Regions from separate parts of the Streptomyces flavusporus genome, predicted to be linked through region 3. Evidence: riboswitches for the same ligand, from Rfam matches in the RefSeq annotation. Region 3 holds a riboswitch; each other region holds the start of a gene.
What was found. Region 3 has a riboswitch for cobalamin ahead of ACKTSN_RS15615 (energy-coupling factor ABC transporter permease). Riboswitches for the same ligand answer to the same signal wherever they lie in the genome.

Region 1: linked by a shared signal. The riboswitch ahead of ACKTSN_RS35705 (cobalamin biosynthesis protein) and the one ahead of ACKTSN_RS15615 (energy-coupling factor ABC transporter permease) in region 3 are both predicted to bind cobalamin.
Region 2: linked by a shared signal. The riboswitch ahead of ACKTSN_RS16190 (ribonucleoside-diphosphate reductase subunit alpha) and the one ahead of ACKTSN_RS15615 (energy-coupling factor ABC transporter permease) in region 3 are both predicted to bind cobalamin.

The regions. Positions count from the first base shown of each region.
Region 1 covers NZ_CP176503.1:7,573,075-7,582,447, reverse strand. The annotation lists gene ACKTSN_RS35730 (alpha/beta hydrolase family protein) at 1-1,085, opposite strand, end outside; gene ACKTSN_RS35725 (class II aldolase/adducin family protein) at 1,221-1,952, opposite strand; gene ACKTSN_RS35720 (lysozyme) at 2,150-2,899, shown strand; gene ACKTSN_RS35715 (inorganic phosphate transporter) at 3,042-4,280, shown strand; gene ACKTSN_RS35710 (hypothetical protein) at 4,311-4,532, shown strand; cobalamin riboswitch at 4,643-4,784, shown strand; gene ACKTSN_RS35705 (cobalamin biosynthesis protein) at 4,892-5,836, shown strand; gene ACKTSN_RS35700 (cobyric acid synthase) at 5,833-7,380, shown strand; gene cobN (cobaltochelatase subunit CobN) at 7,377-9,373, shown strand, end outside.
Region 2 covers NZ_CP176503.1:3,432,926-3,442,298, reverse strand. The annotation lists gene ACKTSN_RS16210 (cytochrome P450) at 1-207, shown strand, start outside; gene ACKTSN_RS16205 (GlxA family transcriptional regulator) at 223-1,185, opposite strand; gene ACKTSN_RS16200 (hypothetical protein) at 1,279-1,521, shown strand; gene ACKTSN_RS16195 (ribonucleotide-diphosphate reductase subunit beta) at 1,434-2,447, opposite strand; gene ACKTSN_RS16190 (ribonucleoside-diphosphate reductase subunit alpha) at 2,447-4,822, opposite strand; cobalamin riboswitch at 4,946-5,082, opposite strand; gene mctP (monocarboxylate uptake permease MctP) at 5,306-6,916, opposite strand; gene ACKTSN_RS16180 (DUF3311 domain-containing protein) at 6,913-7,176, opposite strand; gene ACKTSN_RS16175 (YbdD/YjiX family protein) at 7,275-7,481, opposite strand; gene ACKTSN_RS16170 (carbon starvation CstA family protein) at 7,447-9,373, opposite strand, start outside.
Region 3 covers NZ_CP176503.1:3,312,345-3,321,717, reverse strand. The annotation lists gene cbiQ (cobalt ECF transporter T component CbiQ) at 1-136, opposite strand, end outside; gene ACKTSN_RS15620 (energy-coupling factor ABC transporter substrate-binding protein) at 137-481, opposite strand; gene ACKTSN_RS15615 (energy-coupling factor ABC transporter permease) at 478-1,170, opposite strand; cobalamin riboswitch at 1,201-1,384, opposite strand; gene meaB (methylmalonyl Co-A mutase-associated GTPase MeaB) at 1,445-2,446, opposite strand; gene scpA (methylmalonyl-CoA mutase) at 2,443-4,620, opposite strand; gene ACKTSN_RS15600 (methylmalonyl-CoA mutase family protein) at 4,620-6,422, opposite strand; gene ACKTSN_RS15595 (hypothetical protein) at 6,643-6,900, shown strand; gene ACKTSN_RS15590 (heavy metal translocating P-type ATPase) at 6,900-9,263, shown strand; gene ACKTSN_RS15585 (copper chaperone PCu(A)C) at 9,260-9,373, shown strand, end outside.

The DNA of each region.
Region 1 (9,373 bases), 4.3 Mb from region 3:
GCCGACGGGTCGGCGTTCCACAGGGCGCTGTGCGGGGCCTGCCGGACGGTGTGGAGGGCGACCAGGTCGGGGCGGCGTTCGGCCAGTCGGCGGGAGTGGGCCCAGGGGGCCACCGTGTCGTCGGGGCCGTGGAAGATCAGGGTCGGGATCTTGAGCCGTTCGGGGTGGGCGGCCTCGTCGATGCGGTCGCCGTACAGACCGATGCGGCCCTGGGCGGCGCGCACGGCCAGCGGCAGCAGGGGTGCGGGCGTCCGCCGGGCCGCGGCCAGGGCGCGCAGCGTCGCCTCCCAGTTGAGGACCGGGGAGTCGAGCACGAGGCCGCGGATGCGGTCGCGGTCGGCGGAGTGTGCGGCGGCGCGCAGGGCCATGGTGGCGCCGGTCGACCAGCCGTACAGCACGACCCGCTCGGCGCCGTACCGCACGGCGTAGCGGATCGCCGCGTCCAGGTCGCGCCACTCGGTCTCGCCGAGATGGTTCAGGCCGTCGGGCGGGCGGGGTGCGCCGAGGTCGCCGCGGTAGGCGAGGTCGAGCACGGGGAAGCGGAGGCCGTGCAGGAACTCCATGACGTTCATGGGGTGTTCCCTCGTCGTGCCCAGACCGTGCACGGTGATCACCCAGATGTCCCTGGCGGCAGGCACGAACCAGGCGGGCAGGACGCCGAGTTCACCGAGCACGTCGACGTCGGTGTGGTCGAGACCGAGGGCGGCGCCGGGGTCGCCGATGTGCAGGTTGGGAGTGAGCCACACCTTGTCGCCCGGCTCCAGACTGCCGTGCGTGACGCGCTCCAGGCGGCGGACGACGGCGTCGGCGGGGTGCGGGACGCTGTCCAGGACGGGGCCGACGACCGCGTGGGATCCGTCGCCGGAGAGGCCGTAGGTGCCGGGGCGCTGGGAGGCCAGGGCGCGGGTGAGGGTGACGCGGCCCGCGGCCGTGCCGTGCACGGTGAGCCGGGGTTCGGTGGGCAGGGGCCGGCCCGGCGGCGCCTTCAGTGCGGCGCCGCTGGCGAACCGGCCGGCGGCCACGGCGGCGGCGCCGGCCGCGGTCATCGCGGTGACGGCGGCGGCCGCCGCTTTGACAGTGCGCACGGATCCAGTGTCCTGGCGGACGTCGGCGGGGGCCAGTGGGAGGGTGGCTCGAGGTGATGCGGCTTGGGGTGTTGAGGGGGTGCGGGTGGGGGCGGGATCGCTCACCGGCGCGTGCGGGGTGCCGCTGCGCCTTCGTCACCCCCGCTGCCCGTACCCCTGCAACCGCTCCCCCGCCGTCCTCAGCTGGTCGTCGGACAGGAGGGTCGGGGTCAGGCCGGGGACCGAGGAGGCGGTCAGCCAGAGGTGGCACATCCACTCCAGCTGGGCGGTGCGGTCGTAGGCCTGGTCGAGGGTGGCGCCGTAGGTGAGGGTGCCGTGGTTCTGGAGGAGGCAGCCGGAGCGGTCGGCGAGGGCGTGCAGCATGTTCTCGGCCAACTCCTCGGTGCCGTACGTCGCATAGGGGGCAACCCGGACGGGCCCGCCGAGCGCGCCGGCCATGTAGTGGATCGCGGGGAGCTCGCGGACGAGCGTCGAGACGGCGGTGGCGTGCACGGCGTGGGTGTGGACGACAGCTCGGGCGTCGGTGGTGCGGTACACGGCGAGATGCATGGGCAGTTCGCTCGTCGGGACGAGCGTGCCGCGCACCTGCCGTCCGTCGAGGTCGACGGCGGTCAGGTCGTCCGGCGTCAGCCGGTCGTAGGGGACGCCCGACGGTGTGACCAGGACCGTGTCCCGGACGCGCACGGACACATTGCCGGACGTACCGACGACCAGTCCGTCGGCCACGGTCCGGCGAGCCGTCGCCACGAGCGCCTGCCAGGCCCGGAACTCCTCGTCCCGCACACCGCTCATCCGCTGCTCCCCCACTTCCTGTGCGCCCTCCCGGCCGCCCCGGACGTCCCGCTGGTCCCGCCGCTTTTCCGCCATGTCGTGATCCTGCCAGGGAGGCCGTCGGGCGGTTGCCGCGTCGGGGCACTGTAGGGCGGAAGCGGCACGTCCGGAAGGGTGCATATCAGCACAGATCCCCCTTCACCCCTACTTGGCCGGAGATCGATGAGCATTCAACGATCTTCCCGTACTCTCTGGGGGGATTTGTCATGCACGTTGCCATTCCGGGGGGAAACATGGCCCGTGACCGCAAACCGTTCCGCCATCGCAGCCGCCTCGTCGCGGCGTCGGTGGCGGCCCTCGCGATCGGGGGGACCGCACTGGCCGAGATTCCGGCCAGTGCGGCGAGCAAGCCGAAGGGGCACGACGTCTCGTCCCATCAGAAGAACGTCAACTGGCAGAGCGCGAAGTCGAAGGGCGCCCGGTTCGTCTACGTCAAGGCGACCGAGTCCACCACGTACCGCAACCCGTACTTCAGCCAGCAGTACAACGGCGCGCGGAACGCAGGCCTGATACGCGGTGCGTACCACTTCGCACTGCCGAACAAGTCGTCGGGCAAGGCCCAGGCGGCGCACTTCGTCCGCAACGGCGGCGCCTGGCGCGGGGACGGCTGGACGCTGCCCCCCGCGCTCGACATCGAGTACAACCCGTACGACAAGAAGCACAAGTGCTACGGCCTGAGCAAGACGAAGATGGTCAGCTGGATCAAGGCCTTCAGCGACGAGGTGAAGCGGCTCACCGGCCGCCGCCCCGTGATCTACACCACCACCCACTGGTGGAACACCTGCACGGGCAGCAGTCGCGCCTTCGCTGGCAATCACGCACTGTGGATAGCGCGCTACGACTCCGCGAGCGCGGGAACACTCCCGGCCGGGTGGTCGTTCTGGACGCTCTGGCAGTACGACAACAGTGGCAGCCTGCCGGGTGACCAGAATCTCTTCAACGGCTCGACGACCCAGTTGAGGAAGTTCGCAAAGGGCTCGTAACCGGGCACCACGGGGCCGTCGATCCCTGACCGGACGGCGGCCCCCACCTTGAGACACCAGGGAGCCCCCCTCAGTTCACCTTTCGTTCACTTGGGTTACGTACGTTCGTCCAGCCAATGACCTCGAACGATTGCCTGGGTAAATGGAAGGCATCTCGCTGATCCTCGCGATTGTGGTGGTAACCGCACTCGCGTTCGATTTCACGAACGGTTTCCACGACACCGCGAACGCGATGGCAACCACCATCTCCACCGGTGCCCTCAGACCCAAGGTCGCGGTGGCCATGTCCGCCGTCCTCAACCTGGTCGGCGCCTTCCTCTCGGTGGAAGTCGCCAACACGATCTCCAAGGGGCTGGTCGACGAGAGCGGCATACGTCCCGAGGTCATCTTCGCCGCACTCGTCGGCGCGATCCTGTGGAACCTGGCGACCTGGCTCGTAGGCCTCCCGTCGTCCTCCTCGCACGCCCTCATGGGCGGTCTGATCGGCGCCACCGTCGCCTCGGCCGGCGTGGGCGCCGTGCACGGCGATGTCCTCGTCACCAAGGTGCTGATACCGGCGGTCGCCGCCCCGCTGGTCGCGGGCATCGCGGCCATGCTCGCCACCCGGCTGACGTACACGCTCGGCAGGAAGGCCGACGGCAAGGCCGCCGCGAAGGGTTACCGCGCCGGCCAGATCGCCTCCGCCGGCCTCGTCTCCCTCGCCCACGGCACCAACGACGCGCAGAAGACCATGGGCATCATCACCCTCGCCCTGGTCGCGGGCGGCTCCCTCGCCCCCGACTCCGACCCGCCGATGTGGGTCATCCTCTCGGCGGGCCTGGCCATCGCGCTCGGCACCTACCTCGGCGGCTGGCGCATCATCCGCACCATGGGCAAGGGCCTGACCGACCTCCAGCCGCAGCAGGGCTTCGCCGCGCAGACCAGCGCCGCGACGGTCATCCTGGCCTCCTCCCACCTGGGCTTCTCGCTGTCCACCACGCACTCGGTCTCCGGTGCGGTGATGGGTGCGGGTCTCGGCCGCAAGGGTGGGGTCGTGCGCTGGTCCACCGCCACCCGCATGTTCGTCGCCTGGGGCCTGACCCTGCCGGCCGCCGCGCTGGTCGCTGCCGTCGCGGAGTGGGTGACCGGCTTCGGCTCGTGGGGCACCGCGCTCGTCGCCGTCTTCCTGGTCGCCTCCAGCGCCGCGATCTGGAAGCTCTCCCGGCGCGAGGTCGTCGACCACACGAACGTCAACGACACGGCGGAGGAACCGGCCGATGTCGTGACGACCGCGATGGCCGCCGTGGCCACTCCCCCGCCCGGCGCGGCCGAGGGCCTGACGGCCACGATCCCCGCGCAGCCCACATCCGCGGACCAGGCGCCTTCCCGGGCCGCCGTCTGACCCCCCAGGTACGAAGGAAGCAGAAGCAGCATGAAGATCGACTGGGCGGCCCTCGGCTCCGTCTTCGGCGTCAGCCTCGTGGCCACCGTGGCCCTCGTGGGCCTGTTCACCCTCGGCATCGCGGGCCTGTCCCGCCGGGAGCGCGCGGCGGCGCAGGGCGACTCGGCCGCGCTCGCCGTCGCGGGGGCGTACGCCGCCTTCGCGGCATGTGCGGCGGCGGTGGCGTACGGGATCTATCTGATCGTGGCCTGAGCCCGACTTGACCGACGCGCCGGGCGGTACGGGAAATCCCGTACCGCCCGGCGCGTCGGTGTGTGGGCCTCAGCACACTCCAGCACCGCAGGTCACAGGCAAGTTGACGCCCCTTCCGGCCCCGTGGTGGACTTCCGGGGCCATGTACGGCGGCAGGAGAGGAAGCCCGGTGTGAATCCGGCGCGGTCCCGCCACTGTGACCGGGGAAGGAACTCCCCGGGAGCCAGGAACTCTCACCGCCGGTCTCGTCGAACCAGGGCGTGGACACCCTGAGTGAGGACATATCGCGATGCTCGGCTGCCGTTCGAGGTTGAGGTTCAGTACCCGGGTTCTGCCCGACCCCGCGATCGGCTGAGCCGATGCGTGCCGATCGCGTCTTCGCGTACGGCGCCGCTCTCGGTCTCCTCGGCGATCTCCTCCTCGGTGATCCGCGCCGGGGGCATCCGGTCGCCGCGTTCGGGCGGGCCGCCGGTGGGGTCGAGCGGGTGCTGTGGCGGGATCACCGCGGGTGGGGTGCGCTGCATGCCGTCGTGTGTGCGGGCTCGGCGGTGGCGCTCGGGACCGCGGCCTCGCGTCTCGTACGGTCGTCTCCCGCCGCCTCCGTGGCCCTCACCGGCGTCGCCACCTGGGCGGTCGTGGGCGGGACGTCGCTGGCTCGCGAGGCCCGGGCCATCGGCCGTGCCCTGCAGGCCGGTGATGTGGAGGGTGCGCGGGCGCGGCTGCCGCATCTGTGCGGGCGGGATCCGCAGGCGCTCGACGCGGACGGGATCGCCCGGGCGGTCGTGGAGTCGGTGGCCGAGAACACCTCCGACGCGGTCGTCGGGGCGCTGGTGTGGGGGGCCGTCGGCGGGGTGCCGGGGCTGCTCGGGTTCCGGGCCGTGAACACCCTCGACGCCATGGTCGGGCACAGGTCGCCCAAGTACCTGCGGTACGGGTGGGCTTCCGCACGCCTCGACGACCTCGCCGGGTGGCCGGGCGCCCGGCTGACCGCCGTACTCGCCGCGGTGGCCGGTCCCGATCCGCGGGGAGCCGTGCGGGCCTGGCGCGCGGACGCCGACCGGCATCCGAGCCCCAACGCCGGGCCGGTGGAGGCCTCGTTCGCGGGGGCGCTCGGGGTACGGCTGGGCGGGACCCTGTCCTACGGGGGCCGGGTCGAGCGCCGGCCCGTGCTCAACGCGTCGGCGGGGCGCGCCGTCCGGGTCACCGACGTGGAGCGGGCGGTACGGCTGTCCCGGCGCGTCGGACTGCTCGCACTCGGCGTCTGTGTCGCCGGGCGGCTGCTGACAAGGGGGCGTATGTCATGAGTGGTGGGGGTCTGCTGGTCGCCGGCACCACCTCCGACGCCGGCAAGAGCGTCGTCACCGCCGGGATCTGCCGGTGGCTGGTGCGCCAAGGCGTGAAGGTGGCGCCCTTCAAGGCGCAGAACATGTCGCTGAACTCGTTCGTCACGCGCGAGGGTGCCGAGATCGGGCGGGCGCAGGCCATGCAGGCGCAGGCGTGCCGCGTGGAGCCGACCGCGCTGATGAATCCCGTGCTGCTCAAGCCGGGCAGTGACCGCAGCAGTCAGGTCGTCCTCATGGGCAGGCCCGTGGGCGAGATGAGTGCGCGCGGCTACCACGGCGGGCGGCAGGAGCGGCTGCTCGGGACGGTGCTGGAGTGCCTCGCCGAGTTGCGGGGCACGTATGACGCGGTGATCTGTGAGGGGGCGGGCAGTCCCGCCGAGATCAATCTGCGCCGGACCGACATCGTGAACATGGGGATCGCCCGGAACGCGCGACTGCCCGTGCTCGTCGTCGGCGACATCGACCGCGGGGGCGTCTTCGCCTCGTTCTTCGGCACGGTCGCGCTGCTCTCGCGCGAGGACCAGGAGTTGGTCGCCGGCTTCCTCGTCAACAAGTTCCGCGGCGATGTGTCGCTGCTCGAGCCGGGGCTGGAGATGCTCCACGGGCTCACCGGGCGACGTACGTACGGTGTCCTGCCGTACCGGCACGGCCTCGGTATCGATGAGGAGGACGGGATGGGGGTCCCCCCGCTCGAGCGAAGCCGAGAGTGGGGGAGGGTGTCGCTGCGGGGTTCCGTCCGGGAGTCCGAGGTGTCCTCCCCCGTCGGCGAGGACATCCTCCGGGTCGCCGTCTGCGCCGTCCCGTTGATGTCCAACTTCACGGACGTGGACGCACTGGCGGCCGAACCGGGGGTCGTGGTGCGGTTCGTGGACCGGGCGGAGGAACTCGCGGACGCGGACCTCGTCGTGGTGCCCGGCACCCGGGGGACGGTCCGGGCCCTGGAGTGGCTGCGGGAGCGCGGCCTCGCGGACGCCCTCGCCCGCAGGGCCGTGGAAGGACGGCCCGTCCTCGGAATCTGCGGCGGTTTCCAGATCCTCGGTGAGCACATCGAGGACGAGGTCGAGTCGCGCGTGGGCCATGTGGACGGGCTCGGACTGCTGCCCGTGCGCGTGCGGTTCGCACGGGAGAAGACCCTCACCCGGCCCGTCGGCGAGGCGCTCGGCGAGCCCGTCGAGGGATACGAGATCCACCACGGGGTCGCCGACGTCGTAGGCGGAGAGCCCTTCCTGGACGGCTGCCGGGTCGGGCAGATCTGGGGCACGCACTGGCACGGCTCGCTGGAGTCGGACGGTTTCCGGCGGGCGTTCCTGCGCGAGGTGGCCGCCGCCGCGGGCCGCCGTTTCGTGCCGGCGCCCGACACCTCGTTCGCCGCGCTGCGCGAGGAGCAACTCGACCGGCTGGGCGACCTGATCGAACAGCACGCGGACACGGACGCGCTGTGGCGGCTCATCGAGTCGGGCGCGCCGCAAGGACTGCCTTTCATTCCACCGGGAGCGCCCACATGAGCACTGTGTTGTTGTTGTCGACCGCCGACACCGATCTGCTGGCGGCGCGTGCCTCCGAAGCCGCCTACCGGATCGGCAACCCGACCCGGGTGGATGTCCGGGAGGAGCTGCCGGGGCTGGTCGAGGGCGCCGACATCGCCGTCGTACGACTGCTGGGTGGCAAGCGCGCCTGGGAGGAGGGCCTGGCCGCGCTGAAGGCGTCCGGGATCCCGACCGTCCTGCTCGGCGGTGAGGCCGTGCCGGACGCCGAGCTGATGGCCGAGTCGTCGGTGCCGGCCGGTGTCGTGGCTCAGGCGCTGCGCTACCTCGTCGAGGGCGGGCCCGCCAACCTGACCGAGCTGGCGCGGTTCCTGTCCGACACCGTTCTGCTCACGGGTGAGGGCTTCGTCGAGCCGCAGAAGATGCCGGAGTACGGGGTTCATGGCTCGCGCGCGGTCCTGGACGGCCGTCCGACCGTCGGTGTGCTCTTCTACCGGGCCCACGAACTGAGCGGCAACACCGCTTTCGTGGACACGCTGTGCGAGGCGATCGAGGCGAAGGGGGCCAACGCCCTTCCGGTGTACTGCGGTTCGCTGCGCGGCGCGGACGCCGGGTTGTACGAGCTGCTCGGCCGGGCCGACGCCCTGGTCGCCACCGTCCTCGCCGCCGGCGGTACGCATGCCTCCCAGGCGTCGGCGGGGGGCGACGAGGAGGCGTGGGACATCGGGGCGCTGGCCGATCTCAACGTCCCTGTGCTGCAAGGACTTTGCCTGACGTCGTCCAGGAGTGCCTGGGAGGAGTCGGATGCCGCCCTGTCCCCCATGGACGCGGCGATGCAGGTGGCGATCCCGGAGTTCGACGGGCGGCTGATCACCGTGCCGTTCTCCTTCAAGGAGCAGGGGCCGGACGACGTGCCGGTGTACGTCGCCGACCCGGAGCGGGCGGCGCGGGTCGCGGGTGTCGCCGTACGGCATGCGCAGTTGAAGCACAAGGCCAACGCGGACAAGAAGCTCGCGCTCGTCTTCACCGCGTATCCGACCAAGCACTCGCGCGTGGGGAACGCGGTCGGCCTGGACACGCCCGCATCCGCCGTACGAGTCCTGGACGCCCTCAAGGCTGCCGGCTACCGCCTCACCGAATACCCGGACAACGGCGACGAGCTGATCCACCGGCTCATCGAGGCAGGCGGCCATGACGTCGAGTGGCTGACCGAGGATCAGCTGGCCGCCGCGCCCGCGCGCGTGCCGCTCGCCGACTACCGGGCGTGGTTCGACAAGCTCGACCCGGAGCTCAGGGACGGGATGCTGGAGGCGTGGGGCGAGCCGCCGGGTTCGCTGTACGTCGACGGGGACGACATCGTCCTCGCCTCGCTCCGGTTCGGGAACGTCGTCGTCATGATCCAGCCGCCGCGCGGCTTCGGCGAGAACCCGATCGCGATCTACCACGACCCGGACATGCCGCCGTCCCACCACTACATGGCGGCCTACCGCTGGCTGGAGAACACCTTCCAGGCCGACGCGATCGTGCACATGGGCAAGCACGGCACGATGGAGTGGCTGCCGGGCAAGGGGCTCGGGCTCAGCGGCAGGTGCGCGCCGGACGCGGTCCTCGGGGATCTGCCGTTGATCTACCCGTTCATCGTCAACGACCCCGGCGAGGGCACCCAGGCCAAGCGCCGCGGCCACGCCACCGTCGTCGACCACCTCGTGCCGCCGATGGCGCGCGCCGACACGTACGGCGACCTGGCCAAGCTGGAGCAGCTGCTCGACGAGTACGCGCTCGTCTCCGACCTGGACCCGGCCAAGGCCCCGGCCGTACGCGCCCAGATCTGGACGCTGGTCAAGGCGGCCGAGCTGCACCACGACCTGCATGTCGACGAGCAGCCGGACGACGAAGAGTTCGACGAGTTCGTCATGCACATCGACGGCTATCTGTGCGAGATCAAGGACGTGCAGATCCGGGACGGACTGCACATCCTCGGCGGCGGCCCGGTCGGTGAGCCGCGGGTGAACCT
Region 2 (9,373 bases), 120 kb from region 3:
GACGTGCCGAAATACGCCATGAGCCCGTTCAGCGTGGGCAACCGCAAGTGCCCGAGCGACCACTTCTCGATGGCCCAGCTGTCGCTGATCACGGCGGCGGTGGCGACCAGGTACCGCTTCGAGCAGGTGGCCGGGTCCAACGACACTACCCGGGTGGGCATCACGCTGCGCCCGCACAAGCTGCTGCTCAGGCCGGTGCCGAGGTGACGGCCGGGCGCGCGTTCAGGCGGCCTCGGGCCCTCTGAACGTGCGCCGGTAGGCGTTCGGGGTCGTCCCCAGCGCCCGTACGAACTGATGGCGCAGCGCGGCCGCGTTCCCGAACCCCGTGCGGCCCGCGATCGCGTCCACCGTCTCGTCCGTCGCCTCCAGCAACCGCTGGGCCAGCAGCACCCGTTGGCGCAGGATCCAGCGGTACGGAGTCGTCCCCGTCTCCTGCTGGAAGCGGCGGGCGAAGGTGCGCGGGGACATCAGGGCGCGGGCGGCGAGCTGCTCGACGGTCACCTCCTGGTCGAGGTTGCGCTCCATCCACACCAGCACCTCGGCGACCGTGTCGCACTCGGAGGCGGGCAGCGGCCGCTCGATGTACTGGGCCTGGCCCCCGTCGCGGTGCGGCGGCACGACCATCCGCCGAGCGATCCGGTTGGCGACCTCCGGACCCTGCTCCTTGCGCACGATGTGCAGACAGGCGTCGATGCCGGCGGCGGTGCCGGCCGAGGTGATCACCGGGTCCTCGTCGACGTAGAGCACGTCCGGTTCGACGATCGCCCGCGGATACTGCAGGGACAGCTCGGCCGCGTGCCGCCAGTGCACAGCACAGCGCCGCTCGTCCAGCAGCCCCGCGGCGCCCAGTACGAAGACGCCGGAGCACACGCTCAGCACCCGCGCACCCCGGTCCACGGCCCGGCTCAGGGCGTCGAGCAGCTCGGGCGGGAAGCTCCTGGACTCGTAGCACGCACCGGCCGGTACGGCGATCAGGTCGGCCGTCTCCAGACGCTCCAGCCCGTGCTCGACCTGCATCGAGAAGCCGGCGTTGGAGTGCAGCACCGGCCCCTCGGCCGAGGCGACCGCGAAGTCGTACACGGGCAGTCCGTCGTCGCTGCGGTCGATACCGAAGACCTCGCAGATGACGCCGAGTTCGAAGGGGTTCACGCCGTCGACGAGGACGGCGGCCACGTTCTGCAGCATGCCCCCAGTGTGCCTCAGGAGTGGCAGTAATTCGATGGTCTACGGCAGACCTGCCACTGTTGGTAAGGAGTATCCGGCGCGACAGTGGTGTCCATGAACACGAACCAGATCGAAGCCCTGATCGGAATGCTGGCCGTCCTCGCACTCTTCGCGATCATGGTCCTCCCCTCACTGATCGGCATCGCCCACGACCGGCGCGTCGACCGACAGCTCAGGGAGGCCCAGGACCACCACAGGGAGAAGGAGGATCAGAAGTCCTCGTCCAGGTCGACGGTGCCCTCCACCGCCACCTGGTACGCCGAGGGACGCCGCTCGAAGAAGTTGGTGAGCTCCTGAACCCCCTGCAGCTCCATGAAGGAGAAGGGGTTCTCGGAGCCGTACACCGGGGCGAAGCCGAGGCGCGTGAGGCGCTGGTCGGCGACGCACTCGAGGTACTGCCGCATCGAGTCGGTGTTCATGCCCGGGAGGCCGTCACCGCACAGGTCGCGCGCGAACTGCAGCTCGGCCTCGACGGCCTCCCGCAGCATGTCGGTGACCTGCTGCTGGAGCGCGTCGTCGAACAGCTCCGGCTCCTCCTTGCGGACGGTGTCCACGACGTCGAAGGCGAAGCTCATGTGCATCGTCTCGTCACGGAACACCCAGTTGGTGCCGGTGGCCAGGCCGTGCAGCAGGCCCCGGCTGCGGAACCAGTAGACGTATGCGAAGGCGCCGTAGAAGAACAGGCCCTCGATGCACGCGGCGAAGCAGATCAGGTTGAGCAGGAAGCGGCGACGGTCGGCCTGTGTCTCCAGACGGTCGATCGACTCCACCGAGTCCATCCACTTGAAGCAGAACTCGGCCTTCTCGCGGATGGAGGGGATGTTCTCGACCGCCGCGAAGGCCGCCGCGCGGTCCTCCGGGTCGGGGAGGTAGGTGTCCAGCAGCGTCAAGTAGAACTGGACGTGGACGGCCTCCTCGAAGAGCTGACGGCTCAGGTACAGCCGGGCCTCGGGGGAGTTGATGTGCTTGTAGAGCGTCAGCACCAGGTTGTTGGCCACGATCGAGTCGCCCGTCGCGAAGAAGGCGACCAGACGGCCGATCAGGTGCTGCTCACCATGTGACAGTTTGGCGAGATCTGACACATCCGAATGGAGGTCGACCTCCTCCACGGTCCAGGTGTTCTTGATGGCGTCCCGGTAGCGCTCGTAGAAGTCCGGGTAGCGCATGGGGCGCAGGGTCAGCTCGAAGCCCGGGTCGAGGAGATTCTGGTTACGGGTGGACATCACTGACAGGCCTCGCAGGACTCGGGGTTTTCCAGGGAGCAGGCGACCGCCTCGTCGGGGACCGGCTGCTGTACGGGGGTGGTGGCTTGCGCCGCGCGGGCGATGCGGGTCGCCGGGCGGGAGCGGAGGTAGTACGTGGTCTTCAGGCCCTGCTTCCAGGCGTACGCGTACATCGAGGAGAGCTTGCCGATGGTCGGCGTCTCCATGAACAGGTTCAGCGACTGGGACTGGTCCAGGAACGGCGTGCGGGCGGCCGCCATGTCGATCAGGCCGCGCTGCGGGATCTCCCACGCCGTGCGGTAGAGCCGCCGTACGTCCTCGGGGATCCAGGCGAAGTCCTGCACCGAGCCGTTCGCCTCACGCAGCGCCTCACGGGTGCGGGCGTCCCAGACGCCGAGGTCCTTGAGGTCCTGCACCAGGTACGAGTTGACCTGGAGGAACTCGCCGGACAGCGTCTCGCGCTTGAAGAGGTTCGACACCTGCGGCTCGATACATTCGTACACACCGGCGATCGAGGCGATCGTGGCGGTCGGCGCGATGGCCAGGAGCAGGGAGTTGCGCATGCCCGTTTCGGCGATACGCGCCCGCAGCGCCGCCCAGCGCTCCGGCCAGGCCGGCTCGACGCCGTAGTGGTCGGGGTGCAGAACACCCTTCGCGGTACGGGTCTTCTGCCAGGCCGGCAGCGGGCCGTTGCGCTCGGCGAGGTCGGCGGAGGCCTCGTACGCGGCGAGCATGATGCGCTCGGCGATGCGGGTGGAAAGGGCCTTGGCCTCGGGTGAGTCGAAGGGCAGGCGCAGCTTGAAGAAGACGTCCTGCAGGCCCATCGCGCCGAGGCCGACCGGACGCCACTTGGCGTTGGACCGGCCCGCCTGCTCGGTCGGGTAGAAGTTGATGTCCACGACGCGGTCGAGGAAGGTGACGGCGGTACGGACGGTGGCGTCCAGCCGCTCCCAGTCGATGCCGCCGGTCGCCGGGTCGGCGAAGGCGCCCAGGTTGACCGACCCCAGGTTGCAGACCGCCGTCTCCCCGTCGTCGGTGACCTCCAGGATCTCCGTGCAGAGGTTGGAGGAGTGGACCACGTGACCCGGCTCGGCGGTCTGGTTGGCGGTGCGGTTGGCGGCGTCCTTGAAGGTCATCCAGCCGTTGCCGGTCTGCGCGAGGGTGCGCATCATCCGGCCGTAGAGGTCACGGGCCGGGATGGTCTTCTTGGCGAGGCCTGCTGCCTCCGCCCTGCGGTACGCCGCGTCGAACTCCTCGCCCCACAGGTCGACCAGCTCGGGCACGTCGGACGGCGAGAACAGCGACCACTGCTCGTCGGTGTCGACCCGGCGCATGAACTCGTCCGGGATCCAGTGCGCGAGGTTCAGGTTGTGGGTGCGCCGGGCGTCCTCGCCGGTGTTGTCACGCAGCTCCAGGAACTCCTCGATGTCGGAGTGCCAGGTCTCCAGGTAGACCGCCGCCGCACCCTTGCGCCGCCCGCCCTGGTTCACCGCGGCGACCGAGGCGTCGAGGGTCTTCAGGAACGGGACGATGCCGTTGGAGTGGCCGTTCGTGCCGCGGATCAGGGAGCCGCGGGAGCGGATGCGGGAGTACGCGATGCCGATGCCGCCGGCGTGCTTGGAGAGGCGGGCGACCTGGTGGTAGCGGTCGTAGATGGAGTCCAGCTCGTCCTTGGGGGAGTCCAGGAGGTAGCAGGACGACATCTGGGGGTGCCGCGTACCGGAGTTGAAGAGCGTGGGGGAGGACGGGAGGTAGTCGAGGTGGCTCATGAGCCTGTAGAGCGCGGCGACTTCGTCGACGGACCGGGGCGTGTCGTCCTCGGCGAGGCCGGCGGCGACGCGCAGCAGGAAGTGCTGGGGCGTCTCGACGACCTTGCGCGTGTGGGGGTGCCGGAGGAGATAGCGGCTGTGCAGGGTGCGCAGGCCGAAGTAGCCGAAGCGGTCGTCGGCTTCGGGGTCGACGAGAGCGTCGAGGCGGTCGGCGTGGATGCGCACGAACTCGGCGGTGCGGTCGGCGATCAGGCCCTCGCGGTGTCCGACGGCGACGGACTCGGTGAAGGACGTGACGCCCTGGGAGGCGGTCTCGGCGGCGATGCTGATCGTCAGCAGGCGGGCGGCCAGCCGGGAGTAGGCGGGGTCCTCGGAGATGAGGCCGGCGGCCGCCTCCGTGGCCAGCTCGCGCAGCTCTGCGTTGACCTCGTCGAAGGCCCCCCGAGCAGACCGGCCGCGCAGCGCGGCGGCGGCGACCCGTCCGGGGTCGGCGTCGGGGAGGTCGGCGGTCAGCTCGGTCAGGGTCCGCAGCAGCGCGGCTCCCGGACCGTCGCTCTCGACCGGAGGCACTGAGGCTGAAGCCGGTTCGGCTGGCGCGATGGTCACGTGGGGCTCTCCCTCGCTCGGCACGGGGCCTTGCGGAGGGCAGGGGGCAGCTCACGAGCGCACACGGCGTCGCGTCCACCGGCCCATTCCACGAGGCCCGGACGTCATGGCACCCGGGCCGGATGGCCGGGCGCACTGTCGGCAGGTCCTCGGACTGACTCTCGTACGACGGCATGCGGGCATACGTGTACGAGTACACCGTTGCGGGACAGTTCCGGATTCGCACCGGATTCCCCTGCGGCGACAGCGAGCATGAGCATACATCTTGTGCCGGGCTCGCGGAGCACCCCCAGATGTTGTGTCCTGCTGGTTTCAGAGCGTCAACTGGTAGGTGAGGAGAGTGATGTCGTCAGGTACGACAGCGGGCCGCCGTGGTTCTTGATGTCGGCGGCCCGCTGCGGGTTGTGGGGGTGTTCGCGCCCACGCGGCGGAGCCGCATGTCGATACAGCCCCGCGCCCCTTAGTTTGGACAGCTCCCCTGCGTCAGTGGCTTGCCCCCGCCGTTGCCGGCGGCAGTTCCGCCTTGACTCCGGGGTCGCCCGCCTCCCCCGTGTAGTCCTCCGGGCTCGTCTCGTCGATGCCCTCCGGGGCCTTGGCGGCCTTCAGGGCGAAGGTGAGGACCACCGTCACGACCAGGTTCAGGACGAACGCCGTCAGGCCGATGTACCCGATCTCCCCGATCCCCGGGATCTCCGCCGACGAGCCGCCGAAGTGCTTCTGCGTCGGCGAGGCCACGCCGTACGCGGCGGCCGTGCCGTAGATCATGCCGACCGCCCAGCCGGCGAGCAGTGCCCAGCGGTGGAACCAGCGGGTGAACAGGCCGCCGACCAGGGCCGGGAAGGTCTGCAGGATCCAGATGCCGCCCAGGAGCTGGAAGTTGATCGCGACGGTCTTGTCCATGCCGAGGACGAAGATCAGCGCGCCCACCTTCACCAGCAGGGACACCAGCTTGGAGACCTTGGTCTCCTGTGCGGGCGTGGCGTCCGGCTTCAGGAAGTCCTTGTAGATGTTCCGGGTGAAGAGGTTGGCCGCCGCGATCGACATGATCGCCGCCGGCACCAGCGCGCCGATGCCGATCGCCGCGAAGGCGACGCCCGTGAACCAGTCCGGGAACATGTTCTCGAAGAGCTGGGGGATCGCCAGCTGGCCGTTCTCCACCTTGATGCCGGCCGCGATCGCCATGAAACCGAGCAGACCGAGCAGACCGAGCATCAGCGAGTACAGCGGCAGGATCGTGGAGTTGCGGCGGATGACGTCCCGGCTGCGGCTGGACAGCACGGCCGTCACGCTGTGCGGGTACATGAACAGCGCGAGCGCCGAGCCCAGCGCCAGGGTGGCGTACGTCCACTGCGAGCCGTCGGTCGGTACGAGCCCGCCCGCGCCCGCCTCGGTGTACTTGTCGCTCGCCGCGGCGAAGATGTCGTCGAAGCCGCCCAGCTTGATCGGGATGTAGATGATCGCGACGGCGATGACGAGGTAGATCAGCGAGTCCTTCACGAACGCGATCAGGGCCGGCGCGCGCAGACCCGACGAGTACGTGTAGGCGGCCAGCACACCGAAGGCGATCAGCAGCGGCAGGTCCTTGATGAACCAGTGCGTGTTCTCGCCGCCGCCGACGCCCAGGACGTCCAGCACGGCCTGGATGCCGACCAGCTGGAGCGCGATGTACGGCATCGTGGCGAGGATGCCGGTCACCGCCACCGCCAGCGACAGGCCCTTGGAGCCGAAGCGGCCGCGGACGAAGTCCGAGGTGGTGACGTAGCCGTGCTTGTGCGAGACCGACCACAGCCGTGGCAGGAAGACGAACATCATCGGGTAGATGAGGATCGTGTAGGGCACGGCGAAGAAGCCGGCCGCGCCCGCCGCGTAGATCGCCGCCGGGACCGCCACGAACGTATAGGCGGTGTAGAGGTCACCGCCGAGCAGGAACCAGGTGATCCAGGTGCCGAACGACCGGCCACCCAGACCCCATTCGTCGAGGCTGTGCTCGTTCTCCGCCTTGCGCCAGCGTGAGGCCAGGAAGCCCATGACCGTCACGGCGACGAAGAAGAGGATGAAGACGGCGAGTGCGACGCCGTTCACGCCGTCCTTCATGACCCGGCACCCCTCTCGGACTTGCGGGCGCGCTGGTCACGCTGCCACAGCTGGTACGCGATCATCGTCAGGACCGTGGAGATGACCACCCAGGCCATCTGGTACCAGTAGAAGAACGGGATGCCGAGGAAGGCCGGGTCGGTCTTGGCGTACGAACCGACCCACAGCATCGCCACAAAGGGCGCTATGAGGCAGAGGGCGATGATGACGCGCACGGGCGTCACCACCGCCGCTCTGTTCACTTCTGGGGCTTGTGACATCTGGCGGCTCCGTCCCCTCACTGATCACCTGGTGCAATGCGCAGGCAATGTAGGTCACGGTGTCGCACATCCGGAAGCCCCTGTTCAGATATCGGTACTCAGCAGCAGCGGAACCCCTGCCTTGGGTCCTTTTCCTGCCGGTCTGTCCGCATTCGCTCGAACTCGCGCCGGGACGGCACCTCCGCCTCCGGATGATCCTTGCGGGCGTGCGCCACATAGCGGTCGTAGGCCGACTCGTCGGTCAGCTCCCGCACGTACCAGTGCACCCCGCTAATCACGCGGCGCAGCAGCACCGAAGGCCGCATGGCGCTCCTCCTCCTTCTCCTCCCGGGTGGGGAACAGCCCGGCCGGCGCGACGATCTTCGACTCGACGTACGGCGCCTCGCTCAGCGTGGACAGCGCGGGGCGCCGGATGTGCCGGATACAGACCCGGGTCGCGTCCACGATCACCACGACGATCAGCAGGGCGAGTACGGCGGACAGGACGCCGTCCACCGTGGAGTTGGTGACGACGGTGTGCATGTCGTCCATGGTCTTGGCCGGCGGCAGGATCTCCCCCCGGTCGATGGCGTCCTGGAACACCTGACGCTGCTTGAAGAAGCCGACCCTCGGGTCGCTGGAGAACACCTTCTGCCAGCTGGCGGTCAGGGTGACCGTGGCGTCCCAGGCGAGCGGAATGCCGGTGATCCAGGCCCACTTGAGGCGGCCGGACTTCACCAGGAGGGTGGTGCAGACGGCGAGGGCGACCGCCGCCAGCAGCTGGTTGGAGATGCCGAAGATCGGGAACAGCTGGTTGATGCCGCCGAGCGGTTCGTGGACGCCCACCCAGAGGAAGTAGCCCCACATGCCGCAGACGATCGCGCTGGTGATGACCAGACCCGGCTTCCAGCTGACGTTCTTGAACGGGCGGTAGATGTTGCCGAGGGTGTCCTGCAGCATGAAGCGGCCCACGCGGGTGCCGGCGTCCAGTGCGGTCAGGATGAACAGCGCCTCGAACATGATCGCGAAGTGATACCAGAACGCCTTGAGGCCTCCGCCGGTCACCTCGGAGAAGATCTGCGAGACGCCGACGGCGAGGGTGGGCGCACCGCCGGTGCGGGACAGCAGGGTCGACTCCTCGACGCTCTCCGCCGCCTTGGCGAGGTCGGCCGGGGAGATCTGGTAGCCCCAACTGCCCACCACCTGCGAGGCGTTCTCGACCGTCGTGCCGATGACCCCGGAGGGCGCGTTCATCGCGAAGTACAGGCCCGGGTCGATGACGCTGGCCGCGACCAGCGCCATCACGGCGACCGACGACTCCATCAGCATGGAGCCGTAGCCGATCATCCTGACCTGCGTCTCCTTCTGGATCATCTTCGGCGTCGTACCGGAGGAGATCAGCGAATGGAAGCCGGAGAGCGCACCGCAGGCGATGGTGATGAAGACGAACGGGAAGAGTGAGCCCGCGAAGACCGGGCCGTCGCCGCGCGAGGCGAAGTCGGTGACCGCGTCCATCTTCAGCGTCGGCAGCGCGATGACGACACCGAGGGCCAGCAGCACGATCGTGCCGATCTTCATGAAGGTGGACAGATAGTCGCGGGGTGCGAGCAGCATCCACACCGGCAGGATCGAGGCGATGAAGCCGTACGCCACCAGCCAGATCACCAGCGTGGAGGGGGCGAGGGTGAAGGTGTCGGCCCAGGAGGACTCGGCGACCCAGCGGCCCGCGACCAGTGCGAGCAGCAGCAGCGCGACGCCGATGAGGGAGACCTCGGCGACCCGGCCCGGCCTGAGGACCCGCAGGTAGAAGCCCATCAGCAGTGCGATCGGGATGGTCATCGCGATGGAGAAGGTGCCCCACGGGGAGGCCGCGAGGGCGTTGACGATGACCAACGCCAGCACGCCGAGCAGGATGATCATGATGGCGAACGCGGCGAGCAGTGCGGCCGCGCCGCCGAACGGGCCGATCTCCTCGCGTGCCATCTGGCCCAGCGACCGTCCGTCGCGCCGGGTGGAGAAGAACAGCACCACCATGTCCTGCACCGCGCCCGCGAAGATGACGCCGACGATGATCCAGATCGTGCCGGGGAGGTATCCCATCTGCGCCGCGAGCACGGGGCCGACGAGCGGGCCGGCGCCGGCGATCGCCGCGAAGTGGTGGCCGAGCAGGACACGGCGGTCGGTGGGGTGGAAGTCGATGCCGTTGTCGAGGCGTTCG
Region 3 (9,373 bases):
CCAGGACCAGGGCGGCGCCCGGCCAGGGCGGCAGCGAGATCGCGAGCAGGGTGAGACCCAGCCCGAGCACGGCCTTGTCCACGGGGTGGCGGCGGCGCCAGCGGCTGCTGTGCGCCGCCGCGTCGATGGGCAGCACTCAGACCTGCTCGTCGGCGCCGTCGGCGCCCTGCCGCTCCAGCGCCCGCTTCTCGCCCTGCCGACGCCCGCGCCGCAGCCCGAAGTAGTAGGCGAGGACACCCGCGCCGATGGCCGCCTGCAGTGAGAACAACGCCGACTCGATCTCGCCGGAAGGCGGCTCGTACAGGGGCGAGAACCAGGGCTCGTAGTCCGGCTCGATCTCGGTGACGGCCTTCTCCGCCTGCCCGTCGGCGCCCGTGAACGGCTCCTCCTCGTCGTCGCCGAGACCGAGAGCCAGCGGCAGCACCGCCAGCGCGGCGACGAGAAGCAGCAACAGGGAGTTGATCTTCGCGTTCCGGCTCATCGGGCCACCGCCTCGGGGCCGGCCTTCTTGGTGAGGAGGACACCGAGCCGGGTCAGCTCACCCCGGCTCGACTGCACCAGCAGACGCATCACCAGCACCGTGAGCAGCCCCTCGCTCACCGCGAGCGGGATCTGGGTGACGGCGAAGATGGAGCCGAACTTGCCGAGCGCGCCCAGGAATCCGCTGCCCGGGTCGGGGAAGGCGAGCGCCAGCTGCACGCTGGTGACGCAGTACGTGGACAGGTCGGCGACGAACGCGCCGCAGAACACGGCGCCCATCAGCGGCACGTCGTACCGGCGCAGCAGCCGGTACACGCCGTACCCGGCCCACGGCCCGACGATCGCCATGGAGAAGACGTTGGCGCCCAGCGTGGTCAGGCCGCCGTGCGCGAGCAGCAGCGCCTGGAAGAGCAGGGTGATGGTGCCCAGCACCGCCATGACCGGCGGCCGGAACAGGATCGCGCCCAGCCCGGTGCCGGTGGGATGGGAGCAACTCCCGGTCACCGAGGGCAGTTTCAGGGCCGACAGGACGAAGGTGAAGGCTCCGGAGGCACCGAGGAGCAGTGTGCTCTCGGGGTGCTCCCTGACCTCACGGGTGAGTGACCGGACTCCGTGGACGACGAACGGCGCGGACGCGGCGCCCCAGGCGACCGCGTGCGCAGGAGGCAGAAAACCCTCGGCTATGTGCATGGCTCAGCAGACCCTCTCCAGCACCTCGTGGATGGTTGACGTGCCTTGGCCGGTCTCCTGGCTGACGGGTACCACCGCCCGTGCTCCGCCTTCCCGGGTCACAAGGACCCAGTGGCTGCCCGCGAGGGCCGGAGCCGGACTTCCCGATCACAGTGGCGAGGGCCGCACCGGTTTTTCACCGGATTTCCCGTGCACCAAGGCGTGGTGACAGTAGTGCTCGGTCAGGGGTGGAGACAAGCGCACCCCGGGAGGCGTGCGGGCGACGGACGCCCGCTCACGCCCCGCGGGACGCGCCGTCGCCGGCCCCCTCGAAGGCGTCGAGCAGCCGCTCCGCCGCGAGCGTGGCCGTCAACTGCCCGTCCCTGACCCGCTGTTCGAGTTCCGGTGCGAGGGCCCGTACCGCCGGGTCCGCGTGCAGGCGGCCCAGCAGTTCGTCGCGGACCATGCTCCAGGTCCAGTCGACCTGCTGGTCGCGGCGCTTGGCGGCGAGCCGACCGGTGGAGTCCAGGAGGGTGCGGTGCTGCTCCAGGCGCTCCCACACGGTGTCCAGGCCGGTCGACTCACGGGCGCTGCAGTGCAGGACGGGCGGGGTCCAGGCGGCGTCCTTGCCGTGCATGAGGCGCAGGGCGCCCGACAACTCCCGTGCCGCGGCGCGGGCGTCGCGCTCGTGCGGGCCGTCCGCCTTGTTCACGGCGATCACGTCCGCCAGCTCCAGGACGCCCTTCTTGATGCCCTGCAGCTGGTCGCCGGTGCGGGCCAGGGTCAGCAGCAGGAAGGAGTCGACCATGTTGGCCACCGCGGTCTCCGACTGGCCGACGCCGACCGTCTCCACCAGCACCACGTCGTAGCCCGCGGCCTCCATCACCACGATCGACTCGCGGGTCGCCTTGGCGACGCCGCCGAGCGTGCCGGCGGTGGGGGAGGGGCGGATGAACGCCGCCGGGTCGACCGCCAGGCGCTCCATCCGCGTCTTGTCGCCCAGGATCGAGCCGCCCGTACGGCTCGACGACGGGTCGACGGCGAGCACGGCGACCCGGTGGCCGAGCGAGGTGAGCAGGGTGCCGAACGCGTCGATGAACGTCGACTTGCCCACGCCGGGCACCCCGCTGACCCCGATCCGCCGCGCCTTCCCGCTGTGCGGCAGCAGCTCGGTCAGCAACTCCTGCGCCAGCGCCCGGTGCTGGGGCCGGGTGGACTCGACGAGGGTGATGGCCCGGGCCACCGTCGCCCGCTTCCCGTCGAGCACGCCCTTCACATACGCGTCGAGATCGATCACAGCTCGTGTCCGAGGCCGGCCGCCAGCCGCCGCAGAAGGTCGTGTGCCGCGTCCGGGATCACCGTCCCCGGCGGGAACACGGCCGCCGCGCCCATCTCCAGCAGGGTCGGCACGTCCTGCGGCGGGATCACTCCGCCCACCACGATCATGATGTCCGCGCGCCCCTCCGCCGCCAGCTCCTCGCGCAGCGCCGGTACGAGCGTGAGGTGGCCGGCGGCCAGCGAGGAGACGCCCACGATGTGCACGTCCGCCTCCACCGCCTGCCGGGCGACCTCGGCGGGCGTCTGGAACAGCGGGCCGACGTCCACGTCGAAGCCGAGGTCGGCGAACGCGGTGGCGATCACCTTCTGGCCGCGGTCGTGGCCGTCCTGGCCCATCTTGGCGACCAGGATGCGCGGGCGGCGGCCCTCGGCCTCCTCGAAGGAGTCCACGAGCGCGCGGGTGCGGTCGACGGACGGGGACTCGCCGGCTTCGCCTCGGTACACGCCGGAGATCGTACGGATCTGGCTCGCGTGCCGTCCGTACACCTTCTCCAGGGCGTCGGAGATCTCCCCGACGGTCGCCTTGGCGCGGGCCGCGTGCACCGCCAGCTCCAGCAGGTTGCCGTCGCCGCCCGCGGCCCGGGTCAGCGCGTCCAGCGCGTCCCGGCAGGCGGTCTCGTCGCGCTCCTCGCGCAGCCGCCGCAGCTTCTCGATCTGCTGGGCGCGCACGGAGGAGTTGTCGACCTTGAGGACCTCGATCTGCTCATCGGTGTCCACCCGGTACTTGTTCACGCCGATCACCGGCTGCCGCCCGGAGTCGATCCGGGCCTGCGTGCGCGCCGCCGCCTCCTCCACGCGCAGCTTCGGAATGCCCGCGTCGATGGCCTGCGCCATGCCGCCCGCCTGCTCGACCTCCTGGATGTGCTGCCAGGCGCGGCGGGCCAGGTCGTACGTCAGCTTCTCCACGTAGGCGCTGCCGCCCCAGGGGTCGATCACCCGGGTCGTGCCCGACTCCTGCTGGATGAGCAGCTGGGTGTTGCGGGCGATCCGCGCGGAGAAGTCGGTGGGCAGGGCGAGGGCCTCGTCGAGGGCGTTGGTGTGCAGCGACTGGGTGTGGCCCTGCGTGGCGGCCATCGCCTCCACGCACGTCCGGGTCACGTTGTTGAACACGTCCTGCGCGGTCAGCGACCAGCCGGAGGTCTGCGAATGGGTGCGCAGGGACAGCGACTTGGCGTTCTTCGGGTCGAACTGCTTGACCAGCTTCGCCCACAGCAGGCGGGCCGCCCGCAGCTTGGCGATCTCCATGAAGAAGTTCATGCCGATCGCCCAGAAGAAGGACAGCCGCGGCGCGAACGCGTCCACGTCCAGCCCGGCCTCCCGCCCGGCCCGGAGGTACTCCACGCCGTCGGCGAGGGTGTACGCCAGCTCCAGGTCGGCCGTCGCGCCGGCCTCCTGGATGTGGTAGCCGGAGATGGAGATGGAGTTGTAGCGGGGCATCCGCTGCGAGGTGAAGGCGAAGATGTCGGAGATGATCCGCATCGACGGCTTCGGTGGATAGATGTACGTGTTGCGGACCATGAACTCCTTGAGGATGTCGTTCTGGATGGTCCCGGCCAACTTCTCGGGCGGTACGCCCTGTTCCTCCGCCGCCACGATGTACAGCGCGAGCACCGGCAGCACGGCGCCGTTCATCGTCATCGACACGGTCATCCTGTCCAGCGGAATCCCGTCGAACAGCTGCCGCATGTCGTAGATCGAGTCGATCGCCACGCCCGCCATGCCGACGTCACCGGTCACCCGCGGGTGGTCGCTGTCGTAGCCGCGGTGCGTCGGCAGGTCGAAGGCGACCGACAGACCCTTCTGACCGGCCGCCAGGTTGCGCCGGTAGAAGGCGTTGGACTCCTCCGCCGTGGAGAAGCCCGCGTACTGGCGGATCGTCCAGGGCTGGTTGACGTACATCGTCGGGTACGGGCCGCGCAGGTACGGGGCGATACCCGGGTAGGTGTCCAGGAAGTCCAGGCCCTCCAGGTCCTGCCCGGTGTACAGCGGTTTGACGGTGATGCCCTCCGGGGTCTCCCAGAGCAGGTCGTCGTCGCCGGTTGCCTTCTTCACGGCCGTGCGCCACTCGTCGGCGCCCCCTTCGGCGGCCGGGGTCCCCAGCTCGACTCCGGTGAAGTCGGGGATTCCTCCCATCAGGACACTCCCATGCGATCGAGGGTGGCGGAGAGCACGGCAACGGCGTCGCAGCCCGCGAAGACGTAGGCGTCGACACCGCTGTACTGACCGGGACGCCCGGCCAGGAACACATGGCGGGCGCCCGCCTTCCGCAGGTCCTCGGCGGCCTGCGCGGCCTGCTCCTCGTACAGCGCGTCGCTGGAGCACAGGCAGGCCTCGGTGGCGCCGCTGTCCTCGAAGGTGCCCTCGGTGACCGGCTCGATGCCGCCGGCCTGGAACAGGTTGGAGGCGAAGGTGAGGCGTGCGGTGTGCGCGGCGGCGGGGCCCAGGGCGGCGAGGTAGATCCGCGGGCGGCTGCCGGTCGCCGCGAGATGGGCGTCGGAACGGGCGCGCAGTGCCTCGTACGCCTCGTCGCGCCGCACACGCGGCAGCCCGCCGGAGGGGGCCGCGGGAGCGGGCGTACGCTCCACCGGCCGCTCGGCGAGGTGCGGGAACTCGCTGACACCGGTGACCGGTTCGCGCCGCTTGGCGAGCTTGTCGGTACGTGCCGCCCAGGTGTCGGCCAGGTCCTGCCCGAGACGGCCCGAGCGCAGGGCGGCCGCGAGCCCACCGGTCCGCTCGATGCCCTGGAAGAACTCCCAGCCCGCGTGGGCGAGTTCGTCGGTGAGCCGTTCCACGTACCAGGAGCCGCCCGCCGGGTCGATCACCCGGGACAGGTGCGACTCCTCGATGAGGATCGTGGAGGTGTTGCGGGCGATGCGCCGCGCGAACGCGTCCGGCAGACCGAGCGCGTGGTCGAAGGGCAGCACGGTGACGGCGTCGGCGCCGCCCGCCCCGGCGGCCAGCGCGGCGACGGTGGTGCGCAGCATGTTCACCCACGGGTCGCGGCGCGTCATCATCACCGGCGAGGTCACGACGTGCTGGACCTGTGCACCAGGGGCTCCGCACACCTCGGCCACCCGTGCCCACAGCCGGCGCGCCGCCCGCAGTTTGGCGATCGTCAGGAACTGGTCGGCGGTGGCCGCGTACCGGAACTCCAGCTGTGCGCAGGCCTGCCCGACGCTCAGCCCTGCCCCGGTCAGCTCCCGCAGATAGGCGACACCGGTCGCCAGTGACGCGCCCAGCTCCTGCGCGGCCGAGCCACCGGCCTCGTGGTACGGCAGCGCGTCCACGGTCAGCGCCCGCAGCCCCGGATACTCCTCGGCGCACCGCAGGGCAAGTCCGGCCACCGGCGCGAAGTCGAACGGCTGCCCGGTCCGGGCCTCGAACCCCAGCGGGTCGGCGCCCAGGGTGCCGCGCGCCGCATCCCTGCCGACGCCCCGCTCCTCGTACAGCCGCAGCAACTCCCGCGCGGCGGACTCGACCTCGGCCCCGGCGTCCAGGGCGACGGGCGCCAGGTCGAGATACACGCCGTCGAGGACCCGGCCGAGCGACGCCACCGGGATGCCGCCCTCGCCGACGGCCAGCCACAGCGACGTGACGCCGTTCTCCAGGTCCGCGAGGACCGCGTCGGTGTCGGGTGTCGTGTGCCGCTGTCGTACGTCCCAGCCGCCGACCGTGTTGCCCTCGGCGCGGCTGCCGCGCACAAAGGGTGCGAAGCCGGGCAGGCCGGACTCGGGCGCGGTGTCGTGGCCGGTGTACAGGGGGCGGACGCGCAGTCCGTCCTCGAGCGTGGTGGACAGGGCGTCCTCGGCCGCAGCGCCCCCGACTTCCTTGCCCGACTTGAGCAGGACGCCCGCCACGAGGCGTTGCCACTGTTCACGGGTCGCGTCGGAGAACTCGGCGGCCAGGGTGAGCCCGTCGTCGGGCAGGACCGTCATGGCTCGGATGGTAGGCCAGGTGGACACCTGAGCAGCAGAGGACCGGGCTGTGACCTTGTCCTCGCCCGTTCACCCTTGAAGCCCGGGCGGACTCCGTATTACGTCCGGATGTGACCGCGACCACCCGGGACTCGTGTGTGACGCAGGCCACAGAATCGGCCGGGAACCCGCCCCTCACCAGGCCCGACCTCTGTAACCGGTACAGGTCAGGAGGCCGGTGATGGAACAACCACAGCAAACCTCCCCAGGAGCGGGCGTCCAGGCGCTGCGAAGACTGGCGCCACCGCCCGCCCTGTGCGGTTTCCTCCTGCTTCTCGCCCTGGTCTTCACGGTGTCGTACGCCGTCGGATCCGCAGCCGGACCGGTCGCGCCCGGCATGCGCCCCTCCGGCACGAGCAACGGCGTCGAGGACGACCCGGGCACGGGCACGGGCACGGACCCGGAGACCGACGAGATGCCGGGAATGGGTGGCCACTGATGGCCACGGAACCGGCACCCCCGCTGCTCACCACGGACCTGACCGTGGGCGGAATGACCTGCGCGGCCTGTGTGCGGCGGGTCGAGAAGAAGCTGGCCAAGCTGGAGGGCGTGACCGCGACGGTCAACCTGGCCACCGGCAGCGCCCGGGTCAGCCATCCGCCGGACATCCGCCCCGAGGAACTCGTCGCGACGGTCGAACAGGCCGGGTACACGGCCGCACTGCCCGCGCCACCCCGGGAGCGGAGGCGTGCACAAGCCGAGTCCGGGTCCGACTCCGAGGCCGACGCCATGCGGCAGGAGCGGGACCGGCTGCTGATCACCGCGCTGCTCGCGGTGCCGGTGCTGGTGCTGTCCATGGTGCCCGCCTGGCAGTTCCGCAACTGGCAGTGGCTGTGCTTCGCGCTGGCCGCGCCGGTCGCCGTGTGGAGCGCGTGGCCGTTCCATCTGCGTGCGCTGCGCGGGCTGCGGCACTCGACGGCGACCATGGACACCCTGGTCTCGCTCGGCGTCGTGGCGTCCTTCACCTGGTCGGCGTACGCGCTGTTCCTCGGCGGCGCGGGCGATCCCGGGATGCGGATGGCGTTCAGTCTGCTGCCGGACGCCTCGGACGACGGCATGGCCCACGTCTACCTGGAAGCCGCGGTCGCCGTACCGCTGTTCGTGCTGGCCGGACGCTTCCTGGAGGCGCGGGCCCGGCACGGCACCGGGGCCGCGCTGCGGTCGCTGGCGGAGCTCGCCGCCAAGGAGGTCTCCGTACGCGGCGACGATGGCTCCGAACGCCTGGTTCCCATCGAGGAGCTGACGGTCGGGCAGGTCTTCGTCGTACGGCCCGGTGAGCGGGTCGCCACCGACGGCGAGGTGGTCAAGGGCAGTTCCGCCGTGGATCTGTCGCTGGTCACCGGGGAGAGCGAGCCGGTCGAGGTCGCGCCCGGATCCGCCGTGGTCGGCGGGGCCGTCAACGCGGGCGGGCTGCTGCTGGTGCGGGCCACCGCCGTCGGCGCCGACACCCAACTGGCCCGTATCACCCGGCTGGTGACCGAGGCCCAGGCCGGCAAGGCGAAGGCACAGCGGCTGGCCGACTCGGTGGCCGGCGTGTTCGTGCCGGTGGTGCTCGCGCTGGCCGTGACCGTGCTCGGCTTCTGGCTCGGAGCCGGCGCCGACCCGCAGGCGGCGATCACCGCATGCGTGGCCGTCCTGGTCGTGGCCTGCCCGTGCGCGCTGGGTCTGGCGACCCCGACCGCGCTGATGGCCGCCACCGGCCGGGGCGCCCAACTCGGCATCCTGGTCAGGGGACCGCAGTCCCTGGAGGGCCTCGAACACATCGACACCGTCGTCCTCGACAAGACCGGCACCCTCACCTCCGGGCACATGACCGTCGCCCGCGTCACGGCCGTACCGGACGGCCCCGGCCGGGACGAGGTGCTGCGGCTGGCCGCGGCAGTGGAGCAGGGCTCCGAGCATCCGCTGGGCCGGGCGATCGTCGCGTACGCGACCCGCACCCTGCCCGGGGCCCGGCTGCCGGAGGTGGCCGACTTCACCGCCACGGCCGGGCGGGGCGTACACGGCCGGGTCGAGGGCCGGCTGGTCGAGGTCGTCGCACCGGACGACGAACTGCCCGAGGCGCTGACGGACGCGCTCCCCGCCGCGGAGGCCGCCGCGCACACGCCCGTCGTGGTCCGTGTGGACGGGCAGCCCCAGGCGCTGATCGAGATCGGTGACGTCGTACGGCCCGGCAGCTACCGGACGGTGGACCGGCTGCGCCGGCTCGGCGTCGAGCCGGTGCTCGCCACCGGCGACCGGGAGGCACCGGCCCGCGCCGTCGCCACCGCGCTGGGCATCGAGGAGGTGCACGCCCGCTGCACCCCCGAGGACAAGGCCGACCTCGTACGGGAGCTGCGCGAGAGCGGCCGCCGGGTCGCGGTCGTCGGCGACGGCGTCAACGACGCGGCCGCGCTCGCCGGGGCGGACCTCGGCATCGCCATGGGCGGCGGCACGGACGCGGCGATCGGCGCGGCCGACGTGACGCTCGTCCGCGGTGACATCGAGGCGCTCGTGGACGCGGTACGGCTCGCCCGGCGCACCCTGTCCACCATCCACACCAACCTCCTGTGGGCCTTCGGCTACAACGTCGTCACCGTGCCGCTCGCCATGGTCGGCCTGCTCAACCCGATGCTGGCCGCCGCAGCCATGTCGGTCAGCTCGGTCCTGGTGGTCACCAACAGCCTCCGTCTGCGCGCCTGGCAGCCGTCACCCGGCCGGGAGTGTGACCGGGCCGACGGGGAGAGCCGCGGACCGGCTGCCGGGGACGGCGGGCCGTCGCCCGCCGAGAGCCTGATGCCGGCCGGGAGGGGTGACGCATGAGCGGACCGTCCTGGCGGCCCACCCGACGGCGGCTCGCCGACACCCTGCGGGCCGCCGTCGCCCCCGTCGCCGCCTGCGGCATCGCCCTGGGGGCGCTGACCGCGTGGACC